Regions from separate parts of the Massilia oculi genome, predicted to be linked through region 1. Evidence: predicted binding sites of a transcription regulator. Region 1 holds the regulator's gene; the other holds the start of a gene.
The links. The regulator FNR, encoded in region 1, switches genes on or off when oxygen is low (the NO sensors DNR and NnrR bind a similar motif). The targets are predictions, from matches to a motif close to TTGATNNNNATCAA.
Positions count from the first base shown of each region.

Region 2: DIR46_RS08585 (carbohydrate kinase) is a predicted target of FNR. The motif match lies at 12,923-12,936, and genes of this name have one in related genera.

Region 1 covers NZ_CP029343.1:5,224,522-5,239,292, reverse strand. Annotated here, with positions in the region: gene fdh3B (formate dehydrogenase FDH3 subunit beta) at 1-662, opposite strand, end outside; gene DIR46_RS23555 (formate dehydrogenase subunit alpha) at 682-3,501, opposite strand; gene DIR46_RS23550 (formate dehydrogenase) at 3,520-3,735, opposite strand; gene DIR46_RS23545 (TorD/DmsD family molecular chaperone) at 3,722-4,408, opposite strand; gene fnr (fumarate/nitrate reduction transcriptional regulator Fnr) at 4,641-5,402, shown strand; gene DIR46_RS23535 (AraC family transcriptional regulator) at 5,409-6,155, shown strand; gene DIR46_RS23530 (DMT family transporter) at 6,217-7,155, shown strand; gene DIR46_RS23525 (transporter) at 7,212-7,976, opposite strand; gene DIR46_RS23520 (penicillin-binding protein 1A) at 8,302-10,572, shown strand; gene DIR46_RS23515 (metallophosphoesterase) at 10,579-11,412, opposite strand; gene DIR46_RS23510 (catecholate siderophore receptor Fiu) at 11,464-13,749, opposite strand; gene DIR46_RS23505 (DUF885 domain-containing protein) at 13,983-14,771, opposite strand, start outside.
Region 2 covers NZ_CP029343.1:1,851,554-1,866,324, reverse strand. Annotated here, with positions in the region: partial or broken gene DIR46_RS08645 (DUF979 domain-containing protein) at 1-521, shown strand, start outside; gene pcp (pyroglutamyl-peptidase I) at 529-1,182, shown strand; gene DIR46_RS08635 (alpha/beta hydrolase) at 1,617-2,558, opposite strand; gene DIR46_RS08630 (DUF2141 domain-containing protein) at 2,655-3,083, opposite strand; gene DIR46_RS08625 (sterol desaturase family protein) at 3,217-3,756, shown strand; gene crtB (15-cis-phytoene synthase CrtB) at 3,647-4,645, opposite strand; gene DIR46_RS08615 (phytoene desaturase) at 4,642-6,168, opposite strand; gene crtY (lycopene beta-cyclase CrtY) at 6,165-7,361, opposite strand; gene DIR46_RS08605 (glycosyltransferase) at 7,354-8,676, opposite strand; gene DIR46_RS08600 (polyprenyl synthetase family protein) at 8,692-9,687, opposite strand; gene DIR46_RS08595 (LysR family transcriptional regulator) at 9,883-10,791, opposite strand; partial or broken gene DIR46_RS08590 (pseudouridine-5'-phosphate glycosidase) at 10,817-11,733, opposite strand; gene DIR46_RS08585 (carbohydrate kinase) at 11,748-12,872, opposite strand; gene xapA (xanthosine phosphorylase) at 13,152-13,994, shown strand; gene DIR46_RS08575 (phosphopentomutase) at 14,022-14,771, shown strand, end outside.

The sequences.
Region 1 (14,771 bases):
TGGTTCTGCGAATCGCGCACGTCCTGGTTGACGCGCGGAGAGTCGCCCTTGGCCTTGTACTCGCCGCCGCGCTTGGGCTTGCCGTAGGCGATCTTCCAGCCCCACAGCTGCGGACCGTAACCACGCGTCTCGACCCGCTGGCGATAGATGTCGGCGATGATGTTGGCGTCGCCGCCCAGCAGCGCCTTGGTGCCGCACTGCTCGGCGCAGGCCGGGAGCTTGCCTTCGGCGATGCGGTTGCGGCCATACTTCTTGAACTCGGCTTCCGAGGTGTCCGGTTCCGGACCGCCGGCGCAGAAGGTGCACTTGTCCATCTTGCCGCGGTGGTTGAACAGGCCCGTCTCGGGGAATTGCGGCGCGCCGAACGGACAGGCGTAATAACAGTAGCCGCAGCCGATGCACTGGTCCTTGCTGTGCAGGACGATGCCGTCCTCGGTGTGGTAGATGCAGTTGGTCGGACACACGGCCAGGCACGGCGCGTCGGTGCAATGCATGCAGGCGACCGACACCGAGCGCTCGCCCGGGATGCCGTCGTTGATCGTCACCACCCGGCGCCGGTTGATGCCCCAGGCCAGTTCGTGCTCGTTCTTGCAGGCGGTCACGCAGCCGTTGCAGTCGATGCAGCGCTCCGTGTCGCAGATAAATTTCATTCTTGCTGGCATGTCGGTCTCCTTCGTCAGCTCAGGCGCGCACCACGCGGCACAGCGACACCTTGGTTTCCTGCATCATGGTCACGGCGTCGTAGCCATAGGTCCAGCCGGTATTGATGGCCTCGCCGCGCACGATCGGCGCCCCATGTTCGGGATAGTGGCGCTCCAGGTCTTCGCCCATCCACCAGCCGCCGAAGTGGAACGGCGCCCACACCAGCCCCACCGGCACCCGCTCGGTGACCATCGCCATCATCTTCATGCGCGCGCCGGTCGGGGTCTCGAGCCACACGTATTCGCCCAGCCTGGCGCCGATCTGGACCGCGTCGCGCGGGTTGATTTCGACGAACATGTTTTGCTGCAGCTCGGCCAGCCAGGGGTTCGAACGTGTCTCCTCGCCGCCGCCCTCGTACTCGACCAGGCGGCCGGAGGTCATGATCAGCGGGAAGTCCTTCGAATAGTCGACCGCCTGCACCGATTTGAACAGCGTCGGCAGGCGCCAGTGGTTGGCCTTGTCGTCGTAGGTCGGGTACTGGGCCACCAGGTCGCGCCGCGGCGTGGCCAGCGGCTCGCGGTGGACCGGTACCGGATCGGGGAAGTTCCAGACGTTGCAGCGCGCCCGCGCATTGCCGAACGGTGCGCAGCCATGAGCGATGACGACCCGGATGATGCCGCCCGACAGGTCGGTCTTCCAGTTCTTGCCCTCGGCCATGGCTTGCTCGGCCGGGGTCAGCTCGGCCCACCAGCCCAGTTTTTTCAGGAACACGTGGTCGAACTCGGGGTAGCCGAAGTCCAGCTCGCTGTGCCTGGTGGTCGAGCCGTCGGCCGCCAGCAGGCTCGAACCGTTGTGCTCGACGCCCCAGTTGGCGCGGAACGGCAGCCCGCCCTCGGCCACGCTCTTGTTGAGGTCGTACAGGATCGGCGTGCCGGGATGCTTCATCTCCGGCGTGCCCCAGCAGGGCCACGGCAAGCCGTAGTAGTCGCCCTTGCACGGGCCGGAATCGGCGCGCAGGGTCGTCGGGTTGAACGTGTGCTTGTTTTCCATGTGCAGCTTGAGCCGCTCGGGCGAGCAGCCCGTGTAGCCGATGGTCCAGCACGAGCGGTTGATCTCGCGCAGGATGTCCTCGACCACCGGCTCGTTGTGCACCACCTTGATGTTCTTCACCAGTTCGTCGGCGAAGCCCAGCTTGCGCGCGAACAGGTACATGATCTCGTGGTCGGTCTTGCACTCGAACAGCGGCTGGATCACCCGTTCGCGCCACTGGATCGAGCGGTTGGAGGCCGTGCACGAGCCCTGGGTCTCGAACTGCGAGGCGGCCGGCAACAGGTAGACGCCGTCGCTGCGGCCATGCATCGCCGCCGTCATGCTCGGATAGGGGTCGATCACCACCATCATGTCGAGCTTTTGCATCGCCGCCTTCATGTCCGGCAGGCGGGTCTGGCTGTTCGGCGCGTGGCCCCAGTAGAACACGGCGCGCAGATTGCTCGGCTGGTCGATGAACTGGTTTTCCTCGTTGACCGCATCGAACCAGCGCGACACCGTGATGCCGGGCTTTTCCATCAGCTCCTTGGAGCCGAAGCGCGACTTGATCCACTCGTAGTCGACGCCCCAGACCGCGGCGAAATGCTTCCAGGCGCCTTCGGCCAGGCCATAGTAGCCGGGCAGCGAATCGCCGTTGGGGCCGACGTCGGTGGCGCCCTGGACGTTGTCGTGGCCACGGTAGATATTGGCGCCGCCGCCGGGAATGCCGATATTGCCCAGCGCCAGTTGCAGGATCGACAGCGCGCGCACATTGGCGGTACCGACGTGGTGCTGGGTGATGCCCATGCACCAGACCACGGACGATGGACGGTTGGTGGCCAGCATCTCGGCCGCCATGCGCACCGCCGATTCCGGTACACCTGTGACGTCCGACACTTTATCTGGCGTCCATTTCATGACTTCGGCGCGCACGTCCTCCATGCCCCAGGTGCGCTCTTCGATGAACTTCTTGTCTTCCCAGCCGTTATGGAAGATATGCCACAGGATGCCCCACACCAGCGGGATGTCGGTGCCGGGCCGCACGCGCACATAGTGGTCGGCGAAGCGCGCCGTGCGTGTGAAGCGCGGATCGATGACGATCATCTTGGCGCCCAGCTCCTTGGCGTGCAGGAAGTGCAGCATCGAGATCGGGTGCGCCTCGGCCGGGTTGGAGCCGATGAACAGCACCGCCTTGCTGTGGTGCAGGTCATTGAACGAGTTGGTCATCGCCCCGTAGCCGAAGGTCTGGGCCACGCCGGCAACGGTGGTCGAGTGACAGATGCGGGCCTGGTGGTCGCAGTTGTTGGTGCCGAAGAACGATACCCATTTGCGCAGCAGATAGGCCTGCTCGTTGTTGTGCTTGGAGCTGCCGATCACCATCAGCGCATCGGGCCCGGCTTCCTTGCGCAGTTGCAGGAGCTTGTCACCGATCTCGTCGATCGCCTGGTCCCAGGAGATGCGCTGGTATTTGCCATTGACCAGCTTCATCGGATAGCGCAGGCGGTGCTCGCCGAAGGCGTGCTCGCGCACCGAGGCGCCCTTCGCGCAATGGGCGCCCATATTGATCGGCGAATCGAAGGCGGCCTCTTGCCGCACCCAGACGCCGTTGGCGACGACGGCATCGACCGAGCAGCCGACCGAGCAGTGGCTGCATACCGTCCGCTTGACCTCGGTGGGCACCGGGGACTCCGCGACCGGATCGGCCTGTGCCGGTTCGATCACGTTCAGCGGCAGTTGGCGCGCCAGGGCGCCGGCGCCGGCGGCGACGCCGGCGCCGACCAGGAAGCGGCGCCGTTTCAAGGCGTTGTCGCGCGTGGACTTGACCAGTGACATGGGGATTCCTCTGCTTGCCTACCAGTAGGCGGCGGTCTCGTAGTAACGGCGGATGTGATCCGTCTCGTGGTAGCCGCGCTTGGCCTTGGGGTCCGGCGCGGCCGGGGCGGCCTCGGGCGCAGCGGCCGCCGGGGCGGCGGCGGCCACCACCAGCGCGCCCAGCGGCGCGGCTTTCAGGAAGCCGCGACGCGCCGGGTCGGGCCGGTCATGGACTTGTGGATCATGCTTGCTCATCGGTTTCCTCTCCTACTCCAAAGCTTTCCGCCTCGATTGCCAGGAATGCCTGGGCGAAGCGCGCGACCAGGCGGTAGTAATTGGCGCCTTCGGCACCGGCGATGTCGTCCAGCGCGCGCATGCACCAGCTGCCGACGTGGACCTCGAAGAAGTGCCGCTGCACCGCCAGCGGCTGGCGCCGGACGCCGGGTGCGCCGGCCACCAGCACGCGCATCGTCTCGCACAGCGCGCCGAGGTGGTCCTCGAACTCTCCCCTGCCCCGGATGCGCGCCAGGCCGAGCCGGGCCAGGTCTGCGCGCAACTGCGCGAGCGGCGTGTCGTTCATGTAGCCGGCCAGGTAGCGCGAGCCGTACGGGTCGACCGGCGGCGTGCCGATGCTGACGAACAGCGCGCTGAATTCATCGTGGACGACCTGGGCATCCATGACGCCGGACGCCACGGTCAACTGGTCCCAGGCGCGTTCGAGCGCCGGGTCACCGCCCTCGGCCAGGATGGGATCGCTGGACGCGAGCGCATCGAGCAGCGCGGCGTCGGGCGCGGCCAGCAGCAGGCGGGAGAGCAAGGCATACAGGTCCGCCCTGGCCTGGTCTTCTGCTCCCGGCGGCATCTCCGGGCGCACGATGACGGTGGCAATGGCGCTGCGATCGGGTAGGCTCGTGCTTGTCGATGACACTGGGGAACACTCCAGTTGTTCAATTTATATGGGGGAGTGTAGACCTCGCAGCATATCGCGTGCGCACAGTTGCCCGCACGGCCAACCGATGCAGCCGGGGTAGCCCAGGGCGCCGACGGACTGTAACGCAACGAAATATTTCTTATACGCAAATAAATGGCATCAGTTTGCCGAGATAAACGTCTCAACACGTCTATAATCCCGCTGTAACCGAACCAAGCGACGATCCCTCATGAGCCACTCCCTGTCCCGGCAATCCGGGCCGCCTCTCAATATCCACGCGCTCAAGTCCTGCGGCCAGTGCAGCATGCACCAGCTGTGCCTGCCGATGGGACTGGAAGACGCCGAGATCGACCGCCTGGACAAGATCATCGGCCGTCGCCGCCGCATGGAGCGCGACGAGCGCCTGTACGGCGTGGGCGAGCCGTTCCGCAACCTGTATGCGGTGCGCTTCGGGCACTTCAAGACCTACCAGGTGAACGCCGCCGGTGAAGCGCAGATCACCGGCTTCCAGATGGCCGGCGAGCTGCTGGGCATGGACGCGATCAGCGGCACCCACCATTGCGACGCGGTGGCGCTGGAAGATTCCGAGGTGTGCGAGATCCCGTTCGCGCGCCTGGAAGACCTGTTCGGCGAAGTGCCGACCCTGCTGCGCCACTTCCACCGCATCATGAGCCAGGAAATCACGCGCGAGCAGAACGTCATGCTCCTGCTCGGCAATATGCGCGCCGAGCAGCGCTTCGCCGTGTTCCTGGTCAATCTGTCGGCGCGCTATGCCACCCGTGGCTATTCCGCCAACCGCTTCCAGCTGCGCATGTCGCGCGAAGACATCGGCAACTACCTGGGCCTGACCATCGAGAGCATCAGCCGCCTGCTGTCGCGTTTCAAAAAGCAGGGCTGGCTCGAGGTCGACAAGCGCGAAGTGACCCTGCTCGATCCGGTCAAGCTGAAGGCGCTGGCGGCCGGCACCGATGCGTGCAGCCCGATGGCCTGATACGGCATGACGCCCGACCTGCACCTGCGCAGCTACGACCGCGTGCACTGGGGCGACCGCCATGACTTCGCCCAGCTGGTGCTGCCGGTGCACGGCGAAGTCATGCTCGACATCGAGGAGCGGCGCGGCCGGCTCGATCCCCTGCATGGCGCGCTGGTCGCGCCTGGCGCCTGGCATGCGCAATCGAGCCCGGGCGCGAACGGCTCCCTGATCGTCGACCTCGACGGCGCCGCCTTCGACAACGGCCCCTGGCAGCGCCTGCTGGAACAGCCCTTCGTCACCCTCGGCCCCGCCCCGCGCAAGCTGGTCGAGTTCATGGGACTGATGGCCCGGGAGTCCGCCCCGCCCCATTCGCTGGTGCGGGGCTGGGTGCCGCTGCTGCTCGACACCCTGAGCCTGGACGCGCCGCGCGCCACCTCGCGCCTGGCCGCTCTGCTGGCGCGCATCGAGGCCGCGCCCGGACTGGCCTGGAGCACCGAATCGATGGCGCGCGCCGCCAACCTGAGCGTCAGCCGCCTGCACGCGCTGTTTCGCGAAGAACTGGACAGCACACCGCATGCCTGGTTGCTGAACTGCCGCCTCGACCGTGCACGCGGCCTGCTGACCCACAGCGCGCGCAGCGTGGCCGACATCGCCCTCGCCTGCGGCTTCTCGGACCAGGCCAGCCTGACGCGGGCGATGCGCCGGGTGCTCGATACCACGCCCGCCGCGTGTCGGCGCGCAGCTCGGGAGAATCCGCCAAAACCGCAGTAGTCCCGGCCAAGACCGGGCGCATGTCCACATCAGAAAATCTCCACTCAAAAGGAGATTCATCATGTACACCGCTACTGGCGCGGGCGGCCTGTCCCGCTCCACCCTGCCCGGCATCGGCGCCGGGATCGCCGCCGGCGCGCTCTGGGGCCTGGTCTTCCTGGCCCCGGAACTGGCGCCCAAATTCCCGCCGATCCAGCTCTCGGCCGGACGCTACCTGGCCTATGGCCTGGTCGCCGCCATCCTGATCGCCCCGAGCCTGGGACGGCTGCGCCGCCACCTCGGCTGGCCGGCCTGGCGCACCCTGATCTGGCTCAGCCTCACCGGCAACATCGTCTATTACCTGTTCCTCGCCAATGCGGTGCAGCTGGGCGGCGTCGCCATGGCCTCGATCGTGATCGGCCTGCTGCCGATCGCGGTCACCCTGGTGGGATCGCGCGACCGTCATGCCGTGCCGCTGCGCCGTCTGTTGCCGTCACTCCTGCTGAGCGGCGCGGGTCTCGCCTGCATCGGCTGGGAGTCGCTGTCGGCGTCCGGGCCCGGCTCGCTGGCCGGCCTGGCCTGCGCCTTCGGCGCGCTGGTGTCGTGGACCATCTTCGCGGTGCACAACAGCCGCTGGCTGGCGCGCATCGAGGGGATTTCGTCGCATGAGTGGAATCTGCTGGTGGGCGTGGTGACCGGGCTGATGGCGCTGGCGCTGGCGGTGCCGGCCTTCGTGCTGGCGCCGGGCCAGCATACCCTGCCGGCCTGGCTGGAGTTCGGCGCGCTGGTCAGCGCGGTCGCCATCCTGTGCTCGGTGGTCGGCAACGCCCTGTGGAACCACGCCAGCCGCGCGCTGCCCCTGAGCCTGATGGGCCAGATGATCGTGTTCGAGACGATCTTCGCGGCCCTGTATGGCTTTTTGTGGGAAGCGCGCTGGCCGACCGGGTTCGAGACGGCTGCGCTGGCCTTGCTGATGGCGGGCGTCATCTCATGCGCCTCCGCGCACCGGGACACGCATTAAGCGCCTGAAATCAGGCATCCGCCTCATAGGCAGTGCGCATGTCGGGCGCTCCGGGTTCAGCGCCGCACCGACAGCCCGAACGCCAGGCCCAGATCGGGCGTATGTCCATTCAGCCCACGCACCACCATCGCATCGACCTGGCAGTTCCTGTTCAGTCGCCAGCTCACGCCGGCGTCTGCCTGCACCCGATCGCCGCCATGCGATGCGGAAGCGATCTGCGGCGCCGCCACTTCGAGGAATCCCTGGAGGCGTTCGGTGAATTTCTTGCCCAGCGACGCCGCCAGGATGCCGTAGCGGTAGCGCGCGCCTTCATCGTCCACGTCGGCTCCGACGCCCGGCGTCACGGCCAACGACCAGCCTTTCGGCAGCTCCCACTCGGCCGCCAGCACCAGTTGGGGCAGGACGCCCTTGACCCGCAGCGCCGAACTACCGCTTGGCAGCGCCACTGTGCCGATCAGCCCCAGGGCCGGATGCACTCCCTCCCCGTCGGCAAAGCGCCGCTTGAACCCGACCGACGCGGCATTCCAGCCCGCAGTCGTGGTGTGCGCACGGGTAGCCGGATCGCGCTCGTGCTCGATGCTGCGGCCCTCGGTCTCGACGCGCAGTTCGGTCGTGTCGCCCACGCCGATACGCAGCAGCGCCGGCGTGCTCAAGCTGCGCACGTGCAGGTCGTCGTTGCGCTGGCGATCCCAGTTGACGCCAATCTCGAGCTGCAGGCGGCCGTCCCCGACCACCTGGCTGGAGTTGGCGACGTTGGGGCGATCGGGATTGATGGCGTCGCCGTCATCGGCGTGGGCGAACTGGGCGCCGCAAGCCAGCATCAGGAGAGCTGCCTGACGGCGCAGGCACGTGAGGGGTGGGGGTGGCGGAAAAATCATACGATTGGATGGACAAGAATGAACGTGGCAAGCGAAGGCCGAACCGGCCATCGCACCCCGGCCATTCTACGCTGTCGTTGCGCAGTTGCCCGCTTCACGGGTAGCGCCGGCCACTTGCGCAAGGCCGGCTGCGCCGCCACGGCAAGCCAAGGGAGCGCCAGCCGCGCCGCGCCGGGGCACGTCGCGCTACCTCGGGCTTTTCACATGACCCGGCCGCAGCGCGACCGTAAGATCGGCCGCGTTCGACCAACCGTCCACGAAAAACGCCATGAAACCACGTCGCTCCCTCGTCATCCTCTTCTCCACCCTGCTGCTCGCGACCACCCCGCACGTGGCCGGCGCCTCCATCCTGCCGGACGTCCCCGACATCAAGGCCGTCACCGACTATCGCCCGAAGATCCCGCTGCGTGTGTACACCGCCGACAAGGTCCTGATCGGCGAATTCGGCGCCGAGCGGCGCGAGTTCGTCGCGATCGCCAAGGTGCCGGCGCTGCTCAAGTCGGCCGTGCTGGCGATCGAGGACACCCGCTTCTACGAGCACGGCGGGGTCGACTGGATCCGCGCGCTTGGTGCGGCCAAGGCCAATATCGGCGACTTCGGCAGCCAGGGCGCGTCCACCATCACGATGCAGGTCGCGCGCAACTTCTTTCTGTCGCGCGACAAGACAATGCCGCGCAAGCTGCTTGAAGTCGCCCTCGCCTGGAAGATCGAAAAGGCGCTCTCCAAGGACCAGATCCTCGAGGTCTACCTGAACCAGATCTATCTCGGCCAGCGCGCCTACGGCTTCGCCAGCGCGGCGCGCACCTACTTCGGCAAGCCGCTGCCGGAACTCTCCCTGGCCGAGATCGCGATGCTGGCCGGCCTGCCGCAGAACCCCTCCAGCAGCAACCCGGTGTCCAATCCCCAGGCGGCCAGGAAGCGCCAGCAGGTGGTGCTCAGGCGCATGCGCGAACTGGCGATGATCACCGAAGCCCAGTACCGCCGCGCCGTGGCCGAACGCCTGCAGGTGCGCAGCTATGGCGCCACGCTGAATCCGCGCGCGGCCTGGGTCGCCGAGATCGCGCGCCAGGCCGTGCACGCCCGCTACGGCCAGGCGGCCTACGAACGCGGCATCACGGTCACCACCACCATCGTGGCCGCCGAGCAGGATGCGGCCTATGAATCGGTGCGCCGCAACGTGCTCGCCTACGACCGCCGCCACGGCTACCGCGGCCCGGAAGCGCGCATCGCGCTGCCGGCCGACACCGCAGAACGAGAGGACGCCATCGCGGTGGCCCTGCAGAAACGCCCTGCGGTTGACGGTCTGGTGCCCGCGGTGATCGTCGCCGCATCGCCCAAACGGGTGCGCGCCCAGCTCGCCAACGGCGACGCGGTCGAGATCACCGGCCCGGGGCTCGGCTTTGCCGCCGGCGCCCTCTCAAGCAAGGCCAGGTCCGCGACGAAGCTGGCGCCCGGCGCCGTCATCCGGCTTGCCAGGGCCGCCGACGGCGCCCCGTCGATCGCCCAGCTGCCCGAGGTGGCCGCCGCCTTCGTGGCGCTCGACACGGGGACCGGCGCCTACCGCGCGCTGGTCGGCGGCTTCGATTATTCGGTCCACAAGTTCAACCACGTGACGCAGGCCTGGCGCCAGCCGGGATCGAGCATCAAGCCCTTCGTCTATTCCGCCGGCCTGGAGCGCGGTTTCTTTCCCGGTACGCAAATCCTCGACGAGCCGCTCGACTTCAGCGCCGAGAAGGCGTATGCCAACTGGTCGCCGCGCAACGACGACAATGTGTTCGAGGGCCCCGTCACGGTGCGCCACGCGCTGTCGCGCTCACGCAATGTGCCGACCGTTCGCATGCTGCGCGCGCTGGACGTCGACTACGCCCGCGAGCATCTGGCGCGCTTCGGCTTCGACGCCGCCCGCCAGCCGCGCAACCTGACGCTCGGCCTGGGCACGGGCGCCGTCACGCCGCTGCAGATGGCCGGCGCCTACGCGGTGCTGGCCAACGGCGGCTACCGGGTGGAACCGTGGCTGATCGCGCGCATCCAGGATGGCGACGGCACGGTGCTGCTCGAGCAGGCGGCGCCGGCGCCACGCCAGGCAAGCGCGCGGGTGCTCGACGAGCGCAACGCCTTCATCGTCGACAGCATGCTGCGCGACGTCACCCGTGTCGGCACCGCGGCGGCGGCCTCGCGCCAGTTGCAACGAGTCGACCTGGCCGGCAAGACCGGCACCACCAGCAATGCGGTCGACGGCTGGTTCGCCGGCTATGGCGGGCAGGTGGCGGCGGTGGCCTGGATGGGTTATGACGAGCCGCGCTCGCTTGGCGGCCGCGAATTCGGCTCGACCCTGGCGCTGCCGATGTGGGTCGATTTCATGCGCGTCGCGCTGGCGAAGACGCCGCAGCATGAGCCGCTGCCGCCGGACGGCGTGGCGCGCGCCGGCGGCGACTGGGTGTATGCGGAGTATGCGGAACAGGAACATCCGCCCGAGGCGGCGGATGGAATCGAGGCCTTGATGGGCACCTTCTCGTCAGCCGACGAGGCGACGCAGTAGTCGTGCTTACAGCTCGATCACGAGCTCGGGACGAAAGGCCTCCTGCTCGCCCTTGCTCAGGTAGCCCAGCGGGTTGGCCACCACGCGGCACGACCAGGAGTGGGGGCCGTCGCGGCCCTCGACCACGTAATCGTTCAGGCAGTGCAGGTGGCCGTGCATCCACAGCTGCGCGTGCTTGAACAGGCCGTCGAGCGCATTGCAGAAGCCCGCCGTGCCGGGCGTGAGGCCGTAGCGCGGATCGGCGCTCATCAGGCTCGGCGCGAAATGGGTGACCACCGCCGTCTTGCCGTCGAAGGGCGTGGCCAGCGCCGCGCGCAACCAGACCTGGCAATCGAGCGACATGGCGCGGATGCCCTCGGCCAGCACCTGCTCGCCATCCTTCAGCGTCGTGTTCTTGCTCAGGTAGTAATTCGCCGCGCGGAATGCCTTGCTACGCTGCTGCATCTGTTTGGTGAGGTCGGTGTCGCGCAGCGCCAGGGCATCGAAGTCGCTCCACAAGGTGGTGCCGATGAAGCGCACGTGATCGATGACGACGATCTCACGGTCAAGCCAGACGATGCCGAGCCGTTCGCAGATGGCGCGCAGCCGCGCATGGGTGGCGTCGTGGTCGAGCGAATCGAATTCGTGGTTACCGGGAATGAACAGCATCCGCTTGCCGGCCAGCGCCGGCAACGCGGGAGAGAAGCGCTCGAGTCCGAAATCCTGGGTTTCCAGGCGCGAGCCGGGCTGGTAGGAGCCGATGTCGCCGGCCAGCACCACGACGTCGGTGTCCGGCAGGATGTGCGGCTGGAAGCCGGGATAGCGTTCGAGGTGCAGGTCGGAGAAAAGCTGTATGCGCATGGGCTCCGAGTATACAGCAGGCGCCGCCCGGCTTCAGGCGGCGCCAGCGCATCAGAAGCGCACGTTCGCCGTCAGGCTGGCCGAGCGCGGCGTGCCCGGCGTATACCGGTAGCCGCTCTTGTTGATGGCCGAGACGTACTTCTCGTCGCCGATGTTGTACACGTTCAGCCGCAGGTCGACGTTCTTGCTGACCTTGTAGCCGACCATGGCGTCGAACACCCAGTACGACTCGGTGTAGGCCGGGGTGCCGATCGCGCCGTCGGTGCCGCGCGCCAGCTTGTCGGAAAAGCGCGCGCCGCCGCCGATGCGCAGGCCCCATGGCAGGTCGTACGAGGTCCAGGCGGTGAACGACTGCTTCGGCGTGTAGGTCAGGCTGTTCTCGCCGGCGGCGGTGACGTTGCGGCCACGCTCGACGCTGGTGTCCATGTACAGGTAGCCGGCGCTGAGCAGCCAGTGCGGCGCCAGTTCGCCGGTGGCGCCCAGTTCCACGCCCTGCACCCGCTTCTCGCCGGTCTGGTAGTACTGCAGGTCGGCCGGATCCTGCTCGACCTCGTTCTCGACGTCGGTGCGGAACAGCGCGGCCGACAGCGACAGCTTCGATTTCAGCAGGTCGAGCTTGCCGCCGACCTCGGTGGTGACCGTCTTCTGCGGATCGTAGATCGGGTTCTGGGCGCTGTTGGCGTTGCCCGATACGGTGAAGCTGCCGCCCGGCGGCTGCTTGGAGCTGGCGACCATCGCATACACGCTGCTGTTGGCGGTCGGCTTGTACAGCGCCGACAGCTTGCCGTTGACGAGGTTTTCACCAACCTTGAAGCGGGTCGGGGTCAGCACGTTATTGGTCAATGCCACCACCGAATAATCGCCGCGGAAGTGGTCGAGGCGCACGCCGCCATTGAAGATCCAGCGCTCGCCGACCTTGACGGTGTCGAACACGTAGACGCTCTGGGTGTCGACCTCGCCCTCGTTGTAGGCGCCGGTGCGGCGCACGTTGACCGGCGTGGTCGGCGCCTGGTTCGGATCGGGGTGGTAGATGTTCGCGGCGGGCAGCGTGCCCAGGCCGGTCAGGCCCCAGGTGGTCTGGCGTTCGCTGGTGATCTCCAGGCCCGTCACCAGGGTGTGCGACACGGCGCCGGTGTTGAACTGGCTGGTCAGGGTCGTGACGTTGGTGAGGATCTTGTTTTCCTGGTCCTTGCCGGTACGGATGCTGCGCGCCAGGGTCCAGGTGCCCGGATCGCCCTGCACCGGCGTCGCCAGGTTGGCGGCGCTGGTGAGGAAGGCGGTCAGCAGGTAGTCCTGGCTGGTCTTGCCGTAGCGGCTCGTGTTCTGCAGCTTCATGGTCGGCGAGAAGTCGTGCTCGATCCGCACGGTGGCCATGTCGGCCTTGACGTCGTCGTAGTCGTCGACCGAGCCATAGAAATTCTTCGGGTCGACCTTGGGAGCATCGGCGACCCAGGGCCGGGTACGGTCCGGGCTGGTGTAGCCGGGCAGGCCGATCACGAATACGCCGCCATCCGGGATGTTGTTCTGGTCGACGTGCAGGTAGTCCAGGTGCACGCGGGTCGGGCCGTTCAGGCCGAAGCCGATGCTCGGCGCCACCGCCCAGCGCTTGTTCTCGACGACGTCGCGCGCCGCGCTGCCAGAATCCTGGGCCAGCACGTTCAGGCGCACGGCGATGCCGCGCTGTTCATCCAGCACCTTGTTGACGTCGGCCGTAATGCGCTTCTGGTCGCCGCTGCCGCCGGTAACCGCGGCGGTCACCAGGTCGGTCATGTTCGCCTTCTTGGTCACCAGGTTGACCGAACCGGTCGGGGCGCTACGGCCGTTGTCGGTGCCGGCCGGGCCTTTCAGCACGTCGATCTGCTCCAGGTTGAACACGTCGCGCGAGATCGAGCCGATGTCGCGCACGCCGTCGACGTAGATGCTGCTGGAGGTGTCGAAGCCGCGCATGAAGATCGCGTCGCCGGTATTCGTGTTGCCGTTCTCGCCCAGGAAGAAGGCGCCGACGCCGGGGGTGTTGCGCAGCGCCTCGGTCAGGGTCAGCGCGCCCTGCTGCTCGAACAGCTCCTTCTTGATCACCTGGATCGTCTGGGCGGTGTCGACCAGGCGCTCGGTGTACTTGGGCGACGAGGCGTTCTCGGCGCGGAACGGATTCTCGTAGGCGCCGACGACTTCGACGGTCGATTGCGGGGCGATGGTGGCCGGCGCTGCGGTGGCGGTGGCGGCAGCGGTGGCATCGTCGGCTGCGTGCGCACCAAGCGGCAGCAGGGCCGCGGCCAGGGCGGTGCCCGCGAGCTGGCTGCGGGTGATGGGGTGCTTGCGGCTTTTTATTGCTTTCATGGCGAGGCGGTCTCTCAGAAGTGATATGTGGTGAAACACTGCAAGTAAAACAATGATTCTACCGAGAACGTCATTACATGTAAACGATAATCATTATCATTCGCGTTCGCGCCACACTCTTGACCGGGTTCGCATCAACCCTTTGCCAGTAGCAGAAAGCAAACGTCCCCGCTGATGGCGGGGACGCTGTTCGACGGTACGGCATGCGGCGCCTCACCGCATGCCTGCCGACATCAGCTCTTCTTTTGCTGCGCGATCCAGTTATCGACCAGCTCGCCCAGCACGTCGAGCGGCACCGAGCCGGCGCCCAGCACCAGGTCATGGAAGGCCGGCAGCGAGTATTTGTCGCCCAGTTCCTTCTGTGCTTTCTCGCGCAATTCCAGGATGCGCAGCATGCCGATCATGTAGGCGTTGGCCTGGCCCGGCCACACGACGTAGCGCTCGGTTTCCTGCGCGCCGATGCCGTAGTCGATCGCCTGCTGGCGGGTCCAGCCCTTGGTGTGCAGGCCGGTGTCGACCACCAGACGGCGGGCGCGGAACAGTTCCGAACCCAGGGCGCCCAGGAGGCCCGGGACGTCGTCCTTATACCAACCCTGCTCCACCGCCAGGCGCTCGGTGTACAGCGCCCATCCTTCGGAGTGCGCGCTGCCGCCGCTGAAGATGCGCTGGCTGCGGAACTTCGGCAGGTCGCTCATCTCCTGCTGGATGGCGAGCTGGAAGTGGTGGCCCGGCACGGCTTCATGGTAGGCCAGGCTGCGCATGCGGATCATGTCGAAGGTCGGGCCGCGCAGCGGCACCCAGAAGATGCCCGGACGGCTGCCGTCCGGCGCCGGCAGGGTGTAGTGGGCGGCGGCCGACGGCTCGGTCAGCGGCGGCACGCGGCGCACGTCGACCGGCGCGCGCGGCTTGAGGTTGAACAGCGAAGCGCTCCTGCGCTCGGCGTCGCGCACCATCTCGTTGTAGCTGGCGATGATGGCCGGGCGCGGATCGCCCTCGCCCTTCGGCTGGAAGCGCGCGTCGAG
Region 2 (14,771 bases), 2.5 Mb from region 1:
CCGCGTGCTGGCTGACGCGCGCCACGCCGCTGCAGGGCGTGCGCGAGGCGCGGCGCCTGGTCGACGCGATGAGCTGGGCGGTGGTGCTGCCGCACATCCTGGCGGTGCTGGGACTGCTGTTCTCGGAAGCCGGCGTCGGCAAGGCGGTGGCGCACCTGGCGACCACCTATATCGGCCTGGATTCGGCATTCGTCGCGGTGGCGGTGTACTGTATCGGCATGGCGCTGTTCACCATCGTGATGGGCAACGGCTTCGCCGCCTTCCCGGTGATGGCGGGCGGCGTCGGCATCCCGGTGCTGATCGGCGTCTATGGCGCCAATCCGGCCGTGATGGCGGCGATCGGCATGTTCAGCGCCTATTGCGGTACCCTGATGACGCCGATGGCGGCCAACTTCAACATCGTGCCGGCGGCGCTGCTCGACCTGCCCGACAAGAACGCGGTGATCCGCGCCCAGATACCGAGCGCGCTGCCGATCCTGATAGCGAATATCTTCCTGCTGTATTTTTTGATGAACCTGTGAGGCCGCGATGTTCAAGACCGTACTGCTTACCGGCTTCGAGCCGTTCAATGGCGCCAGCATCAACCCCGCCTGGGAAGCGGTGCGCGCGCTCGAGGGCTGGCGCGGCGAACATTTCCGGGTCGAGGTGCGCCAGCTGCCCTGCGTGTTCGGGCAGGCGATCGAAGACCTGGTGGCGATGGTCGACGAGCTGCATCCGGACGTGGTGATCGCCGTCGGCCAGGCCGGCGGCCGGCCCGATATCTCGGTCGAGCGCGTGGCGATCAACGTCGACGATGCGTCGATCCTCGACAATGGCGGCCAGCAGCCGGTGGACGCGCCCATCGCGGCGGACGGTCCCGCCGCCTACTTCTCGACCTTGCCGATCAAGGCCATCGTGCGCGCCCTGCGCGAACGGGGGCTGGTGGCCGGCGTGTCGCAGACCGCCGGCACCTTCGTGTGCAACCACGTGTTCTATGGGTTGATGCACCATGCGGCAGGGCAGCCGCAGCCGATCAAGGCCGGCTTCATCCACGTGCCTTTCCTGCCGGAGCAGGCCGCGGCGCGGACAGACGCGCCGCCGTCGATGGCGCTGGACGACATCATTGCCGGCATCAAGCTGGCGGTGGAGGTCACCGTGAGCGTCGACGCCGACGTGCGCGAAACGGGCGGCGCCACGCACTGATCCAGCCTCCGCCGGCCAATATGCTCGAGTCGCCCGCACTGACCGCGCCCGCCGTATTGACGGCCTGGCTGCCCGTAACGGTCTTCGTCCGGCCGCCGCCGAGCACCTGACGACAGTCGTGCTGTGGGTACGAGAAATCCGACAAGCGAACAGTCTTCCCGCTGGCACTATTGTCGAGCACTCGGCGAATAAAATGAGTTCACCGTGTGCTCAGGCGAGGGATAATGTCGTTTCAGAAAATACACCCATCAAGAAGGCGAAGCGAAGGCTGTTACTGCGGGCGATGCAGCGCCGCCAGCGGCCGGCGAAAGCATGTGCACAGCAAGACCTGCACCGGTCATCCTCCCGGGGCGGGAAGCGCCGAGCTGGAGGTGGCCTGCCGGCGCATCCGTCGCGAGCAGGCCGGCTGATGCAGCCGGCCGACAGTCGGAATATCAAGGACGTGGCTGGGCGAGCAGGAACAGCAGCGGGATGTCCAGCCTGGCCGACCAGGCCTTCTCGCTGTGATCGGTGCCCGGGAAGACCCGCTCCATGTAATTCGCATCGGTATAGCCACGTTCACGGATGACGTCACCGCCAAACTCGAAGCTCGGGCCATACAGCGCATCCAGTGTCTCGGTGCCGCGGTCCAGATACAGGCGGTGTCCGGCTGGATCCGGCAGGTGCGCGCTCAGGTAGGCGAAGGTGGCCATCGGGATCGCGGCATTGCGCTCGAAGGTCCCGATCCAGTGTACCGACAGCCCGGCCGCACCGCCGAACACCTGCGGATACTCGCTCATGGCATAGACCGACAGGACGGCGCCCCGGCTCGAGCCCATGATGAACGTCGATTCCCGCTCGGGCCGGGTGGCATAGCGGCTGTCGATCATCGGCTTGAGCTCGTCCACGAGATAGCGCAGATAGTCGTCCGACCGCGCCCCTTGTTTCATATGGCTTTCGAGCGTGGACTTGTGCTTCCCCGGAGCCAGGCGCTCCAGCACTTTCCGTGGAAAGTATTCTGCGTCCCGGAACTCGCCCCGGTTCCAGATGGCGACGACGATCGTCGGCGGGATCCGGCCGCTGCGCGCGAGGCGGTCGAGCGCCACGTCGACGCGCCAGGATTGCCGGTTCATGGTGATCGTGGGGTCGAACAGCATCTGGCCATCATGCATGTACAGCACCTGGAAACGCTGGCCCTGGCCGACACGCTCGGCATAATCGGCGGGCAGCCACACGTCCACCGGTCGCTGTTCGATATGGCGCGACGGCAGGTCGATGCGCTCGAGCCGGCCAGTCGAAGGCTTGGGCTGCTGGCCTTGGGCGCGCGCAGCCGGCAGCGTCAGAACAGTGAATAAGCAGGCAATCGTGGCGAAGAGGCAGAAATGACGGGGCAGCATGCTCGAAGGCGTTTCAAGAGGAAGACCGGCGATGTTATCAGCAGCGCAAGCGCGGAGCGCTCCTGAGCGATTCACCGGCTTACGCTGGAAAATGTATCAACGCAACTTGATATGGCTGACCGCCTTCTCGTCACGCAGCACGAAGGCAGCATCCTCGAAACTCGGCGGCCCGAAGCGGCCGCGCGCATCGCGGCTGAAGGCATACCGCTCCTTCGGGATGCCCAGCACGTTGCGATCGAGTTTTCTATTGTCGTTCTCGTCCTGGAACGACAGCACGGCCCAGGTGCCGGGCGGCAGGTCGTCGACGGTGACCACGGTTTCGCCCACGCGCGCCGCGGCCGAGGCCGAATAGGGGCAATCCTTCAGAAAGGTCGCCTTGTCGCAGATCGCGACCCGCACCGTGCCCTTGGCAATGGTGACGCCCTGGACCCTCACCTCGATCGACGCGGCAGAGGCAAGGCCGGCGGCGCCCACGCCCGACGCCAGCAGAAGGGAAAGACCCAGGGTGCGGAAGATCGACTGCATGAAAACTCCATATGGTTAGGTTGTGAATCGTGATTGACCGCTTTTGACCGGTCCGGGCAGTCCGCGCAACCGTGCGCACGGCCGCCATGGTAGGCTGTTGGCATCCCGTAAACTTGCTCTTGCAGCCCTCAATATGCTTTTCAACGCGCTCATCGTCCTTGCCACCATCGCGTTCATGGAAGTGTTTTCCATCGTCGCGCACAAGTACGTGATGCACGGCTTCGGGTGGGGCTGGCACCGCTCCCACCACGAGCCGCGCACCGGCTGGTTCGAAAAGAACGACCTGTACGCCGTGGTGTTCGCCGCGATCGCCATCGCCCTGATCTGGTTCGGCACGCGCGGTTACCATCCGCTCGAATGGATCGGCGCCGGCATGACCGCCTACGGCGCCTTGTACTTCATCGCCCACGATGGCCTGGTGCACCAGCGCTGGCCGTTCCGCTACGTCCCCAGGAGCGGCTACCTCAAGCGCCTGTACCAGGCCCACCGCATGCACCATGCGGTCGAGGGCAAGGAGGGCGCCGTGTCCTTCGGTTTCCTGTACGCGCCGCCGGTCGCCCGCCTCAAGCGCCAGTTGCAAGCGCAGCAGGGCCAGGTCCGTCGCCCGCGCGGCCAGGACGCAGCCACAGATCGCGCCGCCGCGGCTGCGCCGACGCTACCCGGGCAGGGCTGAGGCGCGAGGCCAGCGCCTGGGCTCCGCCCAGGGCCAGCAGGCGCAGCTTGGCCGCCTTCGAGGTGCCCACCCGTTCGTCCCAGGCGCGCGGCCCACGCCGTTTCACTTCGATCCCGATCTGCCGATACACATTGCGCGCGGTGGCGATCGCCCAGGCCGAGCGCAGAGGCAGGGCGGCGAGGCCCAGCGTGGCCGATTCATAATACGGCTCGGCATGGTCGACCAGGCGCGCCGCGACGCTCGCCAGCGCCGCGCGGTGGCGCGGCAGGGCCACGTGGTCGGGCGGGATGCCGGCCTCCAGCAGCCATTCGGACGGCACGTAGCAGCGGCCGATCTTCGCATCGTCGATGATGTCGCGCGCGATATTCGTCAGCTGGAAGGCCAGGCCCAGGTCGCAGGCGCGGTCCAGCACCAGCTCGTCGCGGGCGCCCATGATCGAGGCCATCATCAGGCCGACCACGCCGGCCACGTGGTAGCAGTAGCGCATGGTGTCGTCGATGGTGCGGTAGCGCGCCTCGTTGACGTCCATCGCGAAGCCGGCCAGGTGGTCGAAGGCGTAGCGCGGGGCGATCGCATGGCCCAGCGCCACTTCCTGGAAGGCGGCAAAGGCCGGATCGCGCATCTGCTCGCCGGAATAGGCGCGCCGGGTGTCGTCGTACAGGCGATCGAGCTCGAAACTGGCGCCGTAGGCGCTCGGCGTGGCTGCGGCGAAGCCCAGTTCCTGGCCGTCGACCACGTCGTCGCAATGGCGGCACCAGGCGTACAGCATCAGCACGCTGCGCCGGGTGGCGGGCGGGAACAGCCTGGCAGCCGCCGCGAAGCTCTTGGACCCGACCTCGATGGTCTGGGTCGCGTGTTCCATCAGCTTGGTGCCGGCGTACGCGTTCATGAATGCACCCCTGCATGCACGCCCTCCAGCATCAGGCCGGCGGTCGCCTTGGCCGAGCCGATCACGCCCGGCACGCCGGCGCCGGGATGGGTGCCGGCGCCGACCAGGTACAGGTTGGGCAGCTCGGGGTCGCGGTTGTGCGGACGGAACCAGGCGCTCTGGGTCAGGATCGGCTCCAGCGAGAAGGCCGACCCCAGGTGGGCATTGAGCTGGTCGCGGAAGTCGTGCGGCGTGAAGATGCGGCTGGTTACCAGCTGGCTGCGCAGGCCCGGCATGTAGCGCCGTTCGAGGTAGTCGAAGATGCGGTCGCGGTAGCGCGGGCCTTCGGTCTCCCAGTCGATCGGCGCATTGCCCAGGTGCGGCACCGGCGCCAGCACGTAGTGGCTGCCGCAGCCGGGCGGCGCCAGCGAGGGATCGGTGACGCAGGGCGCGTGCAGGTAGAGCGAGAAATCGTCGGCCAGCGTCTTGCCGTTGAAGATGTCCTTGATCAGCTCGCGGTAGCGCGGGCCGAAGCACACCGTGTGGTGCTGCAGCTGCTCGTGGTGTTTATCCAGGCCGAAGTACAGCACGAACAGCGAATTGCTGAAGCGTTTCTTCTTGAGCGCCTCGCCGTTGCTGCTGCCGCGCCCGTGGTTTTTCAGCAGGTCGCAATAAGTGTGGACCACGTCGGCATTCGACGCCACCGCATCGGCCGTGAACCAGCGGCCGTCTTCCAGCCGCACGCCGCTGACGAGATTGCCGGTGGTCTCGATGCGCGCCACCGATGCGTTCAGTTCCAGCTTGCCGCCCATGTCCTCGAACAGCCGCACCAGGCCTTTCACCAGGGCGCCGGTGCCGCCGCGCGGGAACCAGACGCCCCAGCGCCGTTCCAGCGCGTGAATGAGGGTGTAGATCGACGAGGTGGCGAAGGGGTTGCCGCCCACCAGCAGCGAGTGGAAGGAGAAGGCCTGGCGCAGCTGCTCGTCCTTGACGAAGCGCGACACCATGCCGTACACGCTCTTCCACGCCTCCAGCCGCGCCAGTTGCGGGCCGGCCTGGATCATGTCGCGGAAGGAGAGAAACGGTACGGCGCCCAGCTTCAGGTAGCCTTCGTCGAACACCGCCTTCGAATACGCCAGGAAGCGCCGGTAGCCGGCGACATCCGCCGGGTTGCGCGCATGGATCTGGCGGTCCAGCGCATCCTGGTCGTTGGCGTAGTCGAAGTGGCTGCCGTCTTCCCAGCACAGGCGGTAGAAGGGCGCGACCGGCAGCATCTCGACGTAGTCGCCCATCTTCTTGCCGCACAGGGTGAACAGCTCCTCGATCGCCGACGGATCGGTGATCACGGTGGGGCCGGCGTCGAACACGAAGCCCTGGTCTTCATAGACGTAAGCGCGGCCGCCCGGCTTGTCGCGCTTTTCGAGCAGGGTCGTTTGCATGCCGGCGGCCTGCAGGCGGATGGCCAGCGCCAGGCCGCCGAATCCGGCGCCGATCACGACGGCGCGCTTTGGTTCGAGTCTCGGCTTGAAATTCATCTGGTTCATTCTGCGATCCTGATCTGATAGGGGTGGGTCTTGCGTACCGCGTCAAAGGCTTCCATGACGGGTACCGGCGGCTTGCCGGTCAACAGGCGCGCCTTGTCGACCAGGGTCGGACGACCGGCGTAGAAGCGAGCGATCAAGGGCGCGGGCAGGCGATAGAACCGCTGCATCACGCGCCAGCGGTGGTCGGGGCTGCCGGCCAGGAACAGCATGCGGTTGAGCATGCGGAAGAAGCGTTGTTCGTCCCAGGCTTGCCGCGCCTGTGCGCGGATGGCGGCGAACAGCCTGGGGGCCGACAGCTCGGGCAGGGCGGCAATGCGCTCGGCCAGGCGCACCGCGTGCGGCAGCGAGTAGCCGGTGGTCGGATGGAACAGGCCGGCGCGCAGGCCGACGCTGGGCTGACCGTGAAGCTCGTCCCAGAAGCGGTCGAAGTCGCCGGCCAGCACGATCGGCAGCGAGCCTTGCTCTTCGCGCAGCATGTCGCGCACGCGCCAGCCGCGCGCGTCCACGTAGGCGGCGATGTTGGCGCGCAGGCGCTCCGGATACCAGGCGGCGCTGTCGACGTAATGGGTGTCCTCGACCAGCACGCGGTCGGGCCCGAAGGGCAGCAGGTAGACGAAGCGGTAGCCGCCCTGCTGGGCCACGCTGGCGTCCATGATCACCGGCGCGGTCAGGCCGTGGGCGGCGTCGAGCCGCAGTTCCTGGCCGAGGAAGGTCTGGTAGCCGAGCGCGAGGTGGCTGCTGGCGCGCATGCCGCGGCCGTCGATGACGGCGCGCGCGCGCAGGGTTTCGCCATCGGCCAGCCGCACGCTGGTGGGGGTCACATCGTCGATCCAGACGCCGGTGCGCAGCGAAGCGCCGAGGGCCGGCTCGACGACGTGGGCCAGGTCGAGCGCGGCGATGCTGGCGTAGCCGCCCGCCAAAGTGCGGGCCAGGTCGGGAAACACCACGTCGTAGCGCGGCCAGCGGTGCGTGACCAGCGGCGCGATCCAGCGCAGCTGCGCGGCGTCGAGATCGCTGTCGTGGAACGACCAGGTATGGTTGCCGCCCAGGCGCTTGCCCTGTTCGAGCACCAGGATGCGCAGCTCGGGACGCTCGCTGCGCAGGCGCCACGCGATCAGGCTGTTGGCCAGGCCGCCGCCGGCCAGGATCAGGTCGTAGGCGACCGTGCTGTGCGCATTGCGATGTTCATCCATGGCTGGCCAGGCCTCGGGTCGCGGGTTGAAGGCCGAGCGCGGCCTCGATGACGTCGGCCGCGCGTGGCGCGCCGCCGGCCTGGCGGATCTGGTCGGCCAGCGGCGCCATGCGCTGCCGGAAGCCCGGCTCGTCCAGCAGGCGGCGCAGCTTGCCCGAGAGCTCGCCGACGCTGGCGAAGCGCGGCGAGGCGCGCAGGCCGACGCCGGCATATTCGACACGGGCGGCGGCGCCCGGATGGTCGAAGGCGATCGGCAGCGCCAGGATCGGCGTACTGGTGGCGATGGCTTCCATCACGGTGTTGGCGCCGGCATGCGAGATGACGGCGTCGGCACGCGCCAGCACGGCAAGCTGGGGCACGAAGGCGTGCACACGGGTGTCGCCGATGCGTTCGAGCGCGCGCACCTGGGCGTCATCCAGGCCGCCGCAATGGGCGACCAGCAGTTGCGCGTCCTGGCGCGCGCAGGCTTGCGCGATGCGCTTGAACAGGCCGAAGCGCTGGCTGACCAGGGTGCCGAGCGAGGCGTAGACGAAGGGGCGCGTGCTCGATGCGGGCGGCAGCAGCGCGGCCAGTTCGGCAGGCGACTGCGCCGGCGTTTGCGCTGGCGCCGCGGCTGGGCTGTGCAGCGGGCCGACGTGATGAAAATGCGGCGGCAACGAGCGCCGAGGGAAATCGAAGCCCGGCACGATCTGGCCGACCTGGGCGAGCGGCGACAGGCATTCGTGCAGTTTGGCGCGCGGGCTCAATCCGAGCTGCCGGGCTGCGGCGGAGATCGCGCGCTCGTGCGGGCGCATCATCCAGTCGTAGACCATGGTGCTGCCTTCGACGATCTTGAAGGCGCGCTCGCTGTCTTCATACATGAACGGCATGACGGGCAGCGGGATGCCCGGCTCGCGGTTGACCGGCAGCGCGCAGGCGACCGAGACGAAGGGCATGCCGATGCCCTCGGCCACCAGGCCGCCGGCCGCTTCCATCTGGTCGGCGACAATAAAATCGGCCTGCAGCCGGCGCAGCGCGTACGGCAGTTCGCGGCACAGCATCGTGGTGCTGGCCGCCATGTCGAGGATCACGCGGCGCAGGCCCAGCGGCGAGCCGGGATGCGCCACCCTGGCGAGCATTGCGGGCAGGGAGCCTGCCGGATGGGTATCGCTGCCGATCGCGTGGAAGCCGATCCGTGCATCCTTGACATAGTCGATGGCGTCGGGACGATGCACGAAGGTCACCCGGTGCCCGCGCGCGATGAGTTCGAGCGCCAGCTTCGACAAGGTATTGAAATGGCTGTAGAGCGCCGGAGCCACGACCGCGAAATGCGCCATGCGGAACCGCGCCGGTCAGGTGAGAGGCAGTTCGGCCAGCTGGGCGTTCGGACGCGCGTCGCGGGCCTTGGCCGGCTCGGGCGCGAAACGCTTGGCCTTGGCCTCCTTGGCGAACAGTTGCGCCACGAACTGGCGCGTACGGCCCTTGGCGCCGACGGCGGCGACCAGGCAGCGGTCGGCCTCCAGCAGGCACGCAGCGAGGCGGCGCAAGGCTTCGTCCCGGCCCAGCGTGTTGATCAGGGTTGCCTTGCCAACGTCCTTGTCCGTGTCCTTGCCGGTCACGGCGCTGTCCTTGCCGTCCAGGAAGTCGTCCTTGATCTGGAAGGCCTGACCGGCCGCGAGCGCGAAGGCGCGCAGTTGCTGGGCGACATCGTCGCCGGCATGACAGATGATGGACGCCATGTCGACCGCCACGCCCAGCAGCAGGCCGGTCTTGAGTTCATTGGTGGTGGCGATGGCTTCCGGTGAGCGGGCGCCGCCGTGCAGGTCTTCGAACTGGCCGCGCACCAGGCCCTGTTCGCCCACGGTTTGCGCCAAGGTCGCGACCAGGCGCGCGCGCGTGGCCGGCTGGATGTCCTGGGCCTGCGACAACACGCCGAAGGCGCGGCTCAGCAAGGCGACCGAGGCAAGGATGGCCACGTCTTCGCCGAACTGGATGTGGATGGCAGGTTTGCCACGCCGCAGGCTGGCGTCATCCATGCATGGAAGGTCGTCGAGGATTAGCGACGCGGCGTGCACCAGTTCGACCGCGCAGGCAACGTCGATCAACGCCTTCGATGCGCAACCGAGGTCGCGTGCGACCAGCATCAGCAGCAGGGGGCGCATGCGCTTGCCGGCGCTGAGCGCGGAGGCGCGCATGGCGTTGGTCAACTGGTCGAGCGGACCACTGACGGCCAGCAACTCGTCGATGCGGCGATCGATGGCGAACCGCATTTCGGCCATCTCGTCGACCGGTGCGCGATCGAACTGTTCCAGGCGGAGCCCGTCGTAGCGCGGTGTTGCTGTCTTCATGCGAGCCCCCTGGGAAAGTTATTGAACTTGATAACCATCATACCGGAGGAGATATTAAAAGATCGTCAATCACGCTCAATCGTGCGGCGGATTTTTGCCTGAAAACGATGCAATAAGATGCGATAGAGAAATTGTTTGCGGGACAAATGCGGTTCGGCTCGTCCGACTCCGTCAGACAGGACCCAGGTTCGCGGTTCAGGCAGGCTGTTCTTCGGGGAACAGGATCTTCAGGAAGGCGCGCACCACCGGCGCGTCGTCCTGCGCGGGATAGCTGATGTACAGGTTGGCCGATGGCGCGTGGGCGTGGATCGGCAGGAAGCGCACGCCCGGCCAGCCGATGCGGCTGGTGGTGTCCGGCATCAGGGCCACGCCCAGGCCGGCGCCGACCATGGCCAGCAGGGTCTGCGGCTCGGCCGCTTCCTGGAAGATGGTCGGCTGGAAGCCGGCGTTGACGCAGCACTGGATCAGGTAGCGCGGCTCGGCCGACTGGTCCAGGTGCAGGGTCAGCATGGGCTCGCCCGCGATCTCGGGCAGGTCGATGAAATCGCGTTCGGCCAGCGGATGGCGGGCATTGACCGCCACGCAGAACTGCTCCCTGAAACAGAGTTCCTGGCGCAGGTTGGCCTGCTTGAGCACGTCCTGTTCGATGCGCGGTTCGCGCCAGAAGCCGACATCGATCTGCTTGCTGCGCAGCGCTTCCCACTGGTCGTTCGGACCCAGCTCGTGGATGGTCCAGGTCACGCGCGGAAACTGGCTCTGGAACTGCTCCAGCAGCCCGGGGATCGGGCCCCACATCGCCGAGCCGACGATGCCGACCCGCAGCCGCCCGACTTCGCCGCGGTCGATCTGGCGGATCGTGTCGATGGTCATGCGCATCTTGCCCAGCAGCTCGGCCGCCTCGACCATCAGCGCGCGCCCGGCCACGGTCAGCTCGAAGCTGCGCGTGGTGCGGGTGAACAGCTTCACCCCCAGTTCGCTCTCGAGCTTCATGATCTGCTGCGACAGCGGCGGCTGCGAGATGTGCAGGCGCTCGGCGGCGCGGCTGAAGCTCTTTTCCTCGGCCACCGCCAGGAAGTACTTGAGCTGTTTGAGGTCGATCGACATGGCGGTCCGCGCTTTTTCGTTGCCGTCAGGCGGCCTTGTGCTGCAGCGCCACGGCCAGGCGCGCGCCGACCAGGGCGTTGTGCTTGACCAGCGCGATATTGGTGGCCAGGCTTCGGCCCCCGTCAGCTCCTTGATGCGGGCCAGCAGGAAGGGCGTGACCCGCTTGCCGGTCACGGCCTGCTGCTGCGCCTCTTGCAGCGCCTGGTGGATGATGGCGTCGATCTCGTCCGGCGCCAGCGCCGCGTCAGGAGGCACCGGGTTGCTGACCACCACCCCGCCTTTCAGGCCGAGCTGCCACTTGGTGCGGATGAAGGCGGCTTGGCTCTCGGGCGTGTCGAGCTGGAAGTCGGCCTTGAAGCCGCTGTCGCGCGTGAAGAAGGCGGGAAAGCCTGGCTGGCCGACGGCCAGCACCGGCACGCCGTGGGTCTCGAGGTATTCGAGCGTCAGGCCGATGTCGAGGATCGACTTCACGCCGGCGCACACCACGGCCACGCTGGTCTGCGCGAGTTCCTGCAGGTCGGCCGAGATGTCGAAGCTGGTTTCGGCGCCGCGGTGCACGCCGCCGATGCCGCCGGTGACGAAGACCTCGATGCCGGCCAGTTCGGCGCAGATCATGGTGGCGGCGACGGTGGTCGCGCCCAGGTGGCCCTGGGCCAGCACATAGGGCAGGTCGCGGCGGCTGACCTTGATGGCGTCGGGCGAGGAACCCAGCGTTTCGAGCTGGTCGTCAAGCAGGCCGACGCAGATCTTGCCGCCAATGATGGCGATGGTGGCCGGCACGGCGCCGGCGTCGCGGATGACCTGCTCGACTTCGCGCGCGGTGCGCACGTTCTGCGGGTAGGGCATGCCGTGCGAGATGATGGTCGATTCGAGGGCGACGATCGGCTTGCCGGCGGTGCGGGCGGCCGCCACTTCGGGCGAAAACAGGAGGAAGGAATGCATGGTCGAATCTCTATTCAGTCGGTGACGATGTCCTGGACCGGGGCGTCGAACAGCCCCGGCGCCAGTTGCGGGCAGACGGTCTGCGCGCAGGCGATGGTCATGGCGGCGAGGGTCTGGCCGCGGCGGCAGGCCAGCTCCAGGTCCAGTTCGGGCTGGCCGCTGTACAGGCTCCAGCAGACGGCGGCGGCGAAGGCGTCGCCGGCGCCGGTGACGTCGATCATGTCGGCCGCGTCGACGGCCTGGCCTTCGAGCAGCCCGATGCCGGTGGCGGTCGTGAACACGACGCCCAGCGAGCCGCGCGTGACGATCACGTCCTGGACGCCATCGCGCCGCAATTCGGCGCAGGCCGCGGCGATGTCGGCATCGGTCGCCAGCGGCCGGCCGACGCGCGCCGCCAGCTCGCCCAGGTTCAGGATCAGCAGGCGCAGGCCGGTGAGGTCGCGCGGCAGGCGGTCGATCTTCGGTTCCGAGACGGCGACGATTACCATCGGCACGCCGTCGCGCCGGCTGCCTTCCAGCAGGGTGGCGACGGCCTCGCGCGGCAGGTTCAGGTCGGCGACGATCAGGGAGGCGCCGGCGCGCTGCTGTTCGCGGGTCGCCAGGAAATCGGGCGTGAGCGACTCGTTGATCTCCATGTCGGCCAGGGCCACGCGCATGTCGCCGTCCTCGTCGAGCACCGCGGTGTAGGTGCCGCTGGCGGCGCCGTCCACGCGCAGCGCGCCGCGCGTATCGATGCCGGTTTCGTCGGCGTAGGAGAGCAGGGCGCGGCCGGACGAATCGCCGCCGACCGCCGTGACCAGCGCCGTGGGGACGCCCAGGCGCGCCAGGTTCTCGGCGATGTTGCGCGCGACGCCGCCGAAGGATTCGGTCTGGCGCGCGGGGTTCGAGGTGTTCAGGGCCAGCCTGCCGAGCGTGCGCAACTTGCGGTCGAGGTTGGCCGCGCCGACGCACAGGATCGGCCGGTGGTCGGGCAGCACATAGGCGCGGCCGAGGATGCGGCGCTCGCGCACCAGGGTGGCGATGTAGTTGGCGACCGCGGAGCGTGACAGGCCGAGATGGCCTGCCAGGTCTTGCTGCGAGATGAAGGGATTGGAACGGATCAGCTCGTATAACTGTTCTTTTTTCGGCATCGCGTTCATGTGCGCCGCCAGGCGCATGAGACAATTGTTTTATTATGCTAGACAATTGTTTGAGGCATGTCAACGAATCTTTCTTTCAGTGTAAGCATGCTCCGTGGCACGTCACACAATTTATCTTTAAAAAATATAAATCGAGAAGAAAAAGTGTATTTGCCATACATATCGCCAATCATGCATAGTTATAATATCTAGTTGTCCAAATGCGCTGCACTCGCGCGCGCTGGACATCTGCCTCTCTCATCCGCGATCCCACATCACCCGTTTTTATCAAGGAATATCATGTCCAGCAATACCCCATTCGAAGCCGCCGACATCATTCGCGCCCGCAAGCCGGGTTTCGCACCGCGTGTGGCGCTGATCCTCGGTTCCGGACTGGGCGTGCTGGCGGAACAACTGGTCGACGCGGTGTCGATCAGCTATGCCGACCTGCCGGGCTTTCCGATCTCCACCGTGCACGGCCACGCCGGCGAACTGGTGCTGGGCCTTCTCGCCGGCGTGCCGGTCGCGTGCATGAAGGGCCGCGGCCACTTCTATGAAGGCTATGGCCCGGGCGTGATGACCTCGGCCATCCGCACCCTCAAGGAAATCGGCTGCGAGCTGCTGTTCGTCACCAATGCGGCAGGTTCGCTGCGCGTCGAAGCCGACGCCGGCAGCCTGGTCGCGATCACCGACCACATCAATTTCCTGCCGGGCAGCCCGATGGCCGGCCCGAACGACGAGCGCTTCGGCCCGCGCTTCTTCAGCATGTCAAACGCGTATGACGCGGAAATCCGCGAGCAGGTCAAGGCCGTGGCCGCGGAGAAGGGCATCGTCCTGCACGAAGGCGTGTACCTGGCCGCAGCCGGCCCGCATTTCGAGACCGTCGCCGAAATCCGCGCCTTCAAAACGCTGGGCGCCGACGTGGTGGGCATGTCGCTGATCCCGGAAGTGATCGCCGCGCGCCACTGTGGCCTGAAGGTCGCCGCCGTCTCGGCGATCACCAACCTGGCCGAGGGCCTGTCGCCGTTCGCGCTGTCGCACGAGCAGACGCTGAAATACGCGGCGGTTGCGGCCAAGGACATGGTCACCCTGATCCACGCTTACATTGAACGCCTGGGCTCGACCCCGCGCACCGACGCATAAATCATTTGAATAGGAAGAGCGAAGACCATGTCACGCGCATTCATCCTCCTGCTTGATTCCTTCGGCCTCGGCGCACTGCCGGACGCCGATCAATACGGCGACACTGGCGCCAACACCTTCGGCCACATCGCCGAGTGGGCTGCCAAAGAGGGCAAGCCGATGTCGCTGCCGAACCTCGAGAAACTGGGCCTGGCCGCTGCCGCGCACAAGGCGAGCGGCGAATGGGCGCCCGGCTTCGACCTGCGCGACGGTTTCACCGGCGCCTGGGGCGTCGCCCGCGAACAGTCGACCGGCAAGGACACGCAGAGCGGCCACTGGGAAATCGCCGGCGTGCCGGTGCTGTTCGACTGGGGTTACTTCCCCAAGACCGTGCCGTCGTTCCCGAAAGAGCTGACCGACAAGCTGCAGCAATTGACCGGCGTGCCGGGCTGGCTGGGCAACTGCCACGCCTCGGGCACCACCGTCATCAACGAACTGGGCGACGAGCACGTCGCCACCGGCAAGCCGATCCTGTACACCTCGGCCGACTCGGTGCTGCAGATCGCGGCGCACGAAGAACACTTCGGCCTCGAGCGCCTGTATCAGGTGTGCGAAGCGGCCTATGAGCTGGTCAAGCCCTACAATATCGGCCGCGTCATCGCGCGTCCTTTCGTGGGCGCCAACGGCGACTACAAGCGCACGTCGAACCGCCACGACTACGCCGTGCCGCCGATCGCGCCGACCCTGCTCGACCACGTCAAGGACGCGGGCGGCGAGATGATCGCCCTCGGCAAGATC